Regions from separate parts of the Streptomyces sp. NPDC088124 genome, predicted to be linked through region 1. Evidence: riboswitches for the same ligand, from Rfam matches in the RefSeq annotation. Region 1 holds a riboswitch; the other holds the start of a gene.
What was found. Region 1 has a riboswitch for thiamine pyrophosphate ahead of thiC (phosphomethylpyrimidine synthase ThiC). Riboswitches for the same ligand answer to the same signal wherever they lie in the genome.
Positions count from the first base shown of each region.

Region 2: linked by a shared signal. The riboswitch ahead of AB0P17_RS24960 (thiamine ABC transporter substrate-binding protein) and the one ahead of thiC (phosphomethylpyrimidine synthase ThiC) in region 1 are both predicted to bind thiamine pyrophosphate.

Region 1 covers NZ_JBFBJB010000004.1:95,654-99,828, reverse strand. Annotated here, with positions in the region: gene AB0P17_RS04365 (SsgA family sporulation/cell division regulator) at 1-413, shown strand, start outside; gene AB0P17_RS04360 (YibE/F family protein) at 553-1,977, opposite strand; TPP riboswitch at 2,058-2,202, shown strand; gene thiC (phosphomethylpyrimidine synthase ThiC) at 2,195-4,111, shown strand.
Region 2 covers NZ_JBFBJB010000031.1:43,214-47,388, forward strand. Annotated here, with positions in the region: gene AB0P17_RS24950 (phosphatidate cytidylyltransferase) at 1-97, shown strand, start outside; gene rlmN (23S rRNA (adenine(2503)-C(2))-methyltransferase RlmN) at 386-1,492, shown strand; TPP riboswitch at 1,532-1,657, shown strand; gene AB0P17_RS24960 (thiamine ABC transporter substrate-binding protein) at 1,757-2,872, shown strand; gene AB0P17_RS24965 (iron ABC transporter permease) at 3,055-4,175, shown strand, end outside.

The DNA of each region.
Region 1 (4,175 bases):
AGGTCCTGATGAGCTTCCTCGTCTCCGAGGAGCTGTCGTTCCGTATCCCGGTGGAACTCCACTACAAGGTGGCTGATCCGTACGCGGTGCGCATGACGTTCCATCTGCCCGGCGACGCGCCTGTGACCTGGACTTTCGGCCGCGAGCTGCTGCTCGACGGCATCAACACGCCCAGCGGGGACGGGGATGTGCACATCTCGCCGACGACGCCCGAGGACCTGTCCGACGTCCATATGCGGCTCCAGGTCGGCGACGACCACGCGCTCTTCCGGGTCAGTGCCGCGCCGCTGGTGGCCTTCCTGGACCGTACGGACCGGTTGGTTCCGCTCGGCCAGGAGCGCACGCTCAGTGACTTCGAGGACAGTCTTGAGGAGGAGCTGGGTCGCATCCTCGCCGAGGAGAACGCCGGCTGACGGCTCGTTGAGGAGGCCGTCCGGGTGATTCCGGTGTCCGGGGTGTCCACGGGACCCCGGAAGGGTACGGACGGCCCCGCGGACTGCTCAGGGCCTCTGCGGGGCCGCTCCGGAGAGGGCTCGGAGAGGCTCGCCCGCCCTACTTCTTGCGGCGGCGGCCCCGGCTGCCCGGGGCGCGCGCGGGCGGCGCCGGCACCAGCACCCCAGGCTCCAGAGGCCCGGGGCCAGGCCCTGCTCCAGGACCCGCCCCCGGTCCCGCAGGGGCGGACGGCGCGGACGGAGCCGGGGGGTTCTCCGGGACGGACCGGTCGGCGGAGACCACCAGCGCCGCCAGCGCCGTGGTCACCGGCACCGACGCGACCAGACCGATCGACCCCACCAGCGTCCGTACGATCTCCTCCGCCACCAGCTCACTGTTGGCGACCGTCCCCACGCTCGACTGCGCGATGGAGAAGAGCAGAAGGAGCGGCAGCGCGGCGCCCGCGTAGGCCAGCACGAGCGTGTTGACCACGGACGCGATGTGGTCCCGGCCGATCCGGATGCCCGCCCGGTACAGCGCCCGCGGCCCCATCGTCGGATCCGCCTGGCGCAGCTCCCACACCGCCGAGGTCTGCGTCACCGTCACATCGTCCAGCACGCCGAGCGAACCGATGATCACGCCGGCGAGCAGGAGGCCGCTCATGTCGATCTCGGGGTAGAGGCCGTGGATCAGCCCCGTGCTGTCGTCGGTGTTACCGGTCAGGCTCGCCCAACCGATGAAGAGCGACCCCAGCAGTCCGATCAGCAGCAGCGAGATCAGGGTGCCGAGCACCGCCACCGAGGTGCGGGCCGTCAGCCCGTGACACAGATACAGCGCGACCAGCATGATCGCGCTCGCTCCCACCACCGCCACCACCAGCGGATTCGATCCCTGGATGATCGCCGGCAGGATGAACAGGGTCAGGATCGCGAACGAGACCACCAGCGCCACCAGCGCCATGACCCCCCGCATCCGCCCCACCACGATCACCGCGAGCGCGAAGATCCCCGCCAGCAGCGTCAGCGGGAACTGGCGGTCCACATCGGACACCGAGTACTGGAGATCACGGGGCGCGTCCGGTGCGTAGGCGACCACAACGCCCTGTTTCACGTGAAACTGCCGTGGCGCGTCCGGCTGGACGATCTCGATGAAGGTGTGGCCCTTCTCCTTGCCGCTCTTCAGCTCGACCGTCGCCTTCTTGCACTCGCCGGTCTCCTCCCGCACCGCCTCGCGGCCCTGGGGCGTGGAGGTGTCACCGGTCGACGGGACCTGGGAGGCGTTCACGTCCTTACAGGCGACCTGCTCGACCTGGACGACCTGGCCGTCGAAGGTCTGTCGGTCGAAGCCCACACCGGTCCGCTCGTGCGCGGGCGCACCGCCCGGCCAGAGCACGGCGAGCCCGACCACCACGGCGGCCGCGAACGGAATCAGCACCGCCGCGATCACCTTGCGGAGGTGCCGGGAGACCGGCGCGGCGGGTCCATGACTGTGTGAGTGGCCGTGTGCGTGGCCGTCCGATTCGTGGGTCTGTGTGGGTGGTGTCACCGACCGATCATCGCAAGAAGGCGGAGGAAGCGCGGGGCCCTCTGTTCAGCGCGCCCGATCTGACGCTAGCGTGGGGGCACCTTTGCACACGCGGGAGCTCGGAGCACCGGGCTGAGAGGGCGCTGACGTGTAGTCCCGGGGACGGGTCCCCGGACACCTGCGCTGCGCCGACCGCTGAACCTGTTACCGGGTAATGCCGGCGTAGGGAGTAGGTCTCATGACCGTTCAGGACGCACACACGCCTGCCTCCGGCTCGGAGGACACCAGCGCGGACATCAGCGCGGACCCGGCCCTCCGGGGCCGGACCGCGGGCGGACGGCCCATCGGCTGGCACAAGGGATACATCGAGGGCTCCCGCCCCGATCTCCGGGTGCCGGTCCGCCAGGTCCATCTCACCAACGGCGAGGACGTCACGCTGTACGACACCTCGGGCCCGTACACCGACCCCGCCGTCGACACCGACGTGCGCCGCGGACTCGCGCCGCTGCGAGAGAACTGGATCATCGGCCGCGGCGACACCGAGGAGTACGCGGGCCGGCCACCGCGACCCGAGGACGACGGGCTCAAGCACACTTCCCCGCGCGGGGGGCTGCTCCGGGGCGGAGCGGCCGATCTGCGGGGCCTCGACGCGGTCTTCCCCGGCCGGCCGCGCCAGCCCCGCCGGGGCCGTGAGGGCCGCGCCGTCACCCAGCTCGCGTACGCCCGTCGCGGGGAGATCACGCCGGAGATGGAGTACGTCGCGATCCGCGAGAACGTCTCCCCGGAGACCGTCCGCGAGGAGATCGCCGCGGGCCGCGCCGTACTGCCGGTCAACGTCAACCACCCGGAGATCGAGCCGATGATCATCGGTAAGCGGTTCCTGGTGAAGGTCAACGCCAACATCGGCAACTCCGCGGTCACCTCCTCCATCGAGGAGGAGGTGGAGAAGATGACATGGGCGACCCGTTGGGGCGCCGATACGGTCATGGACCTCTCCACCGGGCGCAACATCCACACCACCCGCGAGTGGGTGCTGCGCAACTCCCCCGTGCCCATCGGCACCGTTCCGCTCTACCAGGCGCTCGAAAAGGTCGACGGCAAGGCCGAGGAGCTGACCTGGGAGATCTACAAGGACACGGTGATCGAACAGGCCGAGCAGGGCGTCGACTACATGACGGTCCACGCCGGTGTCCTGCTGCGGTACGTCCCGCTCACGGCCCGCCGCAAGACCGGCATCGTCTCGCGCGGCGGCTCCATCATGGCCGCCTGGTGTCTCGCGCACCACAAGGAGTCGTTCCTGTACGAGAACTTCGACGAGCTGTGCGAGATCCTCGCCGCGTACGACGTGACGTACTCCCTCGGCGACGGGCTGCGGCCGGGCTCCATCGCGGACGCCAACGACGAGGCGCAGTTCGCCGAGTTGCGCACGCTGGGCGAGCTGAACTCGATCGCCAAGAGCCACCACGTACAGACGATGATCGAGGGCCCGGGCCATGTCCCGATGCACAAGATCAAGGAGAACATCGACCTCCAGCAGGAGATCTGCGAGGAGGCGCCGTTCTACACGCTCGGTCCGCTGACCACCGATGTGGCTCCGGCGTACGACCACATCACCTCCGGGATCGGCGCGGCGATGATCGCCTGGTGGGGGACGGCGATGCTCTGCTACGTCACCCCCAAGGAACACCTCGGCCTGCCGGACCGCGACGACGTGAAGACGGGCGTCATCACGTACAAGATCGCGGCCCACGCGGCGGATCTCGCGAAGGGCCACCCGGGGGCGCAGGAGTGGGACGACGCGCTGTCGGACGCCCGGTTCGAGTTCCGCTGGGAGGACCAGTTCAACCTGGCGCTCGATCCGGACACGGCACGGGAGTTCCATGACGAGACGCTGCCCGCGGAGCCCGCGAAGACGGCTCATTTCTGCTCGATGTGCGGGCCCAAGTTCTGCTCGATGAAGATCTCGCAGGACATCCGGCGCAAGCACGGCGGCGAGCTGGCGAGCGGCGCGCACGACACGGACGGCACGGACCGTGCGGGTGGCGCGGACCATACGGGCGGTGCGTCGGCCGACGAGATCGAGGCGGGCATGGCGGAGAAATCGAAGGAGTTCGCCGCCGCCGGCAACCGGGTCTATCTGCCGCTGGTCGACTGACCGCTCCCACGCCGGGCCGCTCGGAGGGCCCGGCCCCGGGACCCGCCTCGGGGCGCCCCGGGGG
Region 2 (4,175 bases), on a different contig from region 1:
GCTGCCGGGGCATGGCGGGATCATGGACCGGCTGGACTCGCTGCTGCCCACGGCGCCGGTGGTCTGGCTGCTCCTGGTGCTCTTCGTGGGGTCCTGACAGGCAGGAGCCCTTGCAGGCACTGGGGCTTCCAGGCAAGGCACACGGCTTGGCCGGTACGGCGCCTAGTAAGGCATACGGGCGCTTGGGCGGTACGGCGCTTGGCGCCCCGTACGGGGCGCCAAGCGCCGTACGGGGCGGGCGCTCGCGCGGTCGCGGAGGGCGCAACAGAGGAGGGGGTGCGTCGCCTACGGGGCGGCGGACCCCCTTTCCCATGCCACCGCCTTTCTTATGCCACCCAATACGGGGAACGGGCCACGGGGCGCTGTCTGCGACACTGGACGGACCATGCCTGCACCCGGAGAACTCACTTTCGTCGCGCCCCGCGGAGCCAAGAAGCCCCCGCGGCATCTCGCCGACCTCACTCCCGCCGAGCGCCGCGAGGCCGTCGCCGCCATCGGGGAGAAGGCGTTCCGCGCCAAGCAACTGTCACAGCACTACTTCGCGCGGTACGCGCACGACCCCGAGCAGTGGACCGACATCCCGGCCGCCGCGCGGCAGAAACTCGCGACGGAACTGCTGCCCGACCTGATGTCGGTGGTGCGGCACATCTCGTGCGACGACGACACGACCCGTAAGACGCTCTGGCGGCTGCACGACGGCACCCTCGTGGAGTCCGTGCTGATGCGCTATCCCGACCGGGTCACCATGTGCATCTCGTCGCAGGCGGGCTGCGGGATGAACTGTCCCTTCTGCGCGACCGGCCAGGCCGGTCTGGACCGGAACCTGTCCACCGCGGAGATCGTCCACCAGATCGTCGACGGGATGCGTGCCCTGCGCGACGGTGAGGTCGCGGGCGGTCCCGCGAGACTTTCCAACATCGTCTTCATGGGCATGGGAGAGCCGCTCGCCAACTACAAGCGAGTCGTCGGCGCGATCCGCCGGCTCACCGATCCCGAGCCGGACGGTCTGGGTATCTCGCAGCGAGGGATCACCGTCTCCACGGTCGGGCTGGTGCCCGCGATGCTGCGCTTCGCCGACGAGGGCTTCAAGTGCCGGCTCGCGGTCTCCCTGCACGCTCCCGACGATGAACTGCGCGACACCCTCGTGCCGGTCAACACGCGCTGGAAGGTGCGGGAGGTGCTGGACGCCGCGTGGGAGTACGCGGAGAAGTCCGGCCGCCGAATCTCCATCGAGTACGCCCTGATCCGCGACATCAACGACCAGGCGTGGCGGGGTGACCGGCTCGGCAGGCTCCTCAAGGGCAAGAGGGTGCACGTCAACCTGATCCCGCTCAACCCCACTCCCGGCTCGAAGTGGACGGCGTCGCGCCCGGAGGACGAGAAGAAGTTCGTCGAGGCGATCGCGGCGCACGGCGTACCGGTGACCGTACGTGACACACGGGGCCAGGAGATCGACGGTGCGTGTGGACAGTTGGCTGCCACGGAGCGCTAGCGCGGCCTGGGGGTAACCTTGGGCCGAAACATATTGCATATTTTCCGACAGGGGAGCGCCACAGCGCTGAGAGTGCGGCACATGTCCGTGAGAACGGGCAGCGGTCGCAGACCCTCTGAACCTTGCCCAGGTCATTCTGGGTAGGAAGTTCGGACATCACTCAAGCTGTTGCGCCCTGCCCGGGGGCCGGTCCGTGCCAACGGCCCGCCCCGGGCGGGGCCGCGTCTTCTCCTGGACATCCCAGGAGGAAAACCAGTGGGCACCATGCGTACCCGTACCGGCGTCAGAAGCGCGGCGTCCGCCGCGATCGCCGCGGCGATCGGCGTCGCCACCCTTGCCGCGTGCGGCGGCTCCGACGGCTCCGCGTCGTCCGGTGACGAGGGGAGCGGCGGTACGAAGTCCAAGACCGTCACCCTTGTCAGCCACGACTCGTTCAACGCCTCCCCCGCGGTGCTGAAAGAGTTCACCAAGGAGACCGGCTACACCGTCAAGGTCCTGAAGAGCGGTGACGCCGGCGAAGCGCTCAACAAGGAGATCCTCACCAAGGGATCGCCCCAGGGCGACGTTTTCTTCGGGGTCGACAACACTCTGCTCTCCCGCGCACTCGACAATGGCCTGTTCACGCCGTACGAGGCGAAGGGCCTGGATCGCGTCGACGCGAGCGCGCGGCTCGACAAGGAGAAGCACCGGGTGACACCGGTCGACACCGGTGATATCTGCGTCAACTATGACAAAAAGTACTTCGCGGACAAGAGGCTCGCGCCGCCGCAGTCTTTCGACGACCTGATCAAGCCCCAGTACAAGAACCTCCTCGTCACCGAGAACGCCGCGACGTCCTCGCCCGGTCTCGGCTTCCTCCTGGGCACCGTCGCGCGCTACGGGGACGATGGCTGGCAGGACTACTGGAAGAAGCTCAAGGCCAACGGAGTCCAGGTCGTCGACGGCTGGGAGCAGGCGTACAACGAGAGCTTCTCCGGCTCCGCGGGCGGCGAGAAGGCCAAGGGGGACCGGCCTTTGGTCGTCTCGTACGCCTCCAGCCCGCCCGTCGAGGTGCTGTACGCGAAGCCGCAGCCCCAGCAGGCTCCGACGGGGGTCTCCACCGGGACCTGCTTCCGGCAGACCGAGTTCGCCGGGCTGCTCGACGGCGCGAAGAACGAGGCCGGTGGCAAGGCGCTGCTGGACTTCCTGATCAGTGAGAAGTTCCAGGCGGACATGCCGCTGAACATGTTTGTCAATCCGGTGGTCAAGGGCGTCGCGCTGCCCGATCTCTTCACGAAATTCGGCGCGACGGTCGACCGGCCCGAGACCGTGGCGCCCGACCGGATCGCCGCCAACCGTGAGCAGTGGATCCAGTCGTGGTCCTCACTCGTAGTGAAGTAACCGCCGAGGACGAGGGCCGGGCCGTGGAGGAAGGCCGGACCCGGCGGGGCGTCCCGCGACGACGGGGGGGCGAACAGGGCGACGTACGGAGCGGCCTGTGGGGCAGCCTGTTGACCCCTTCGCGGTGCCGGGAGCGGTGGGGGCTGCGGCGTGGGCACGGGGGCGCCGTACACCTCGCACTCATGGCCGGGCCTTTCGCCTTCTTCGGCGTGTTCTTCGCCTACCCCGTGGTCGCGATTGTCGGGCGCGGCCTCACGACGGGCAGCGCGTGGCAGCTCGGCCGCGTCGGCGCCGTACTGAGCCGCCCCGACATCCTCGGCGTCCTGTGGTTCACCACCTGGCAGGCGCTCGCCTCCACCGTGCTCACCCTGCTGATCGCCCTGCCGGGTGCCTATGTCTTCGCGCGCTTCGCTTTCCCGGGCAAGCAGCTTCTGCGCGCCGTGGTCACCGTGCCGTTCGTGCTGCCCACTGTCGTCGTCGGCACCGCCTTTCTGGCGCTGCTCGGACGCGGTGGACTCCTCGACGAACTGTGGGGCGTACGGCTCGACACCACTGTGTGGGCGATCCTGCTCGCTCATGTCTTCTTCAACTACGCGGTGGTCGTACGCACCGTGGGCGGCCTGTGGTCGCAACTCGACCCCCGCCAGGAGGAGGCTGCGCGCGTACTGGGCGCCGGGCGTCTCGCGGCGTGGTGGCGCGTGACGCTGCCCGCGCTCGCTCCCGCCGTCGCGGCCGCCGCGCTGATGGTCTTCCTTTTCACGTTCACCTCTTTCGGCGTCGTGCAGATTCTCGGTGGCCCCGGCTTTGCCACCCTTGAGGTCGAGATCTACCGGCAGACCGCGCAACTCCTCGACCTGCCCACCGCCGCCGTGCTGACGCTGGTGCAGTTCGCGGCGGTCGGCGCGATCCTCGCCGTACACGCCGGGACCGTACGGAGGCGGGAGACCGCCCTCAGGCTCGTCGACCCCGAGCAGACCGCGCGCCGACCGCGCGGTACCGGGCAGTGGGCGCTGCTGGGCGGCGTACTCGTGACCGTCGCGCTGCTGATCCTGCTGCCGCTGGGGGTGCTCGTCGAGCGCTCCCTCGACGGCCCCGGCGGCTACGGCTTTGCCTACTACTGGGCGCTCGCCTCGGTGGACGCGAGCGGCGGCAGCTTCCTCGTGCCGCCGCTGGAGGCCATCTGGAACTCGCTGCGGTACGCGCTGGTCGCCACGGCCATCGCGGTGGTGATCGGCGGTCTGGCCGCAGCGGCGCTGACACGCCGCGCCGGACGCCTCGTACGGGGCTTCGACGCGCTGCTGAT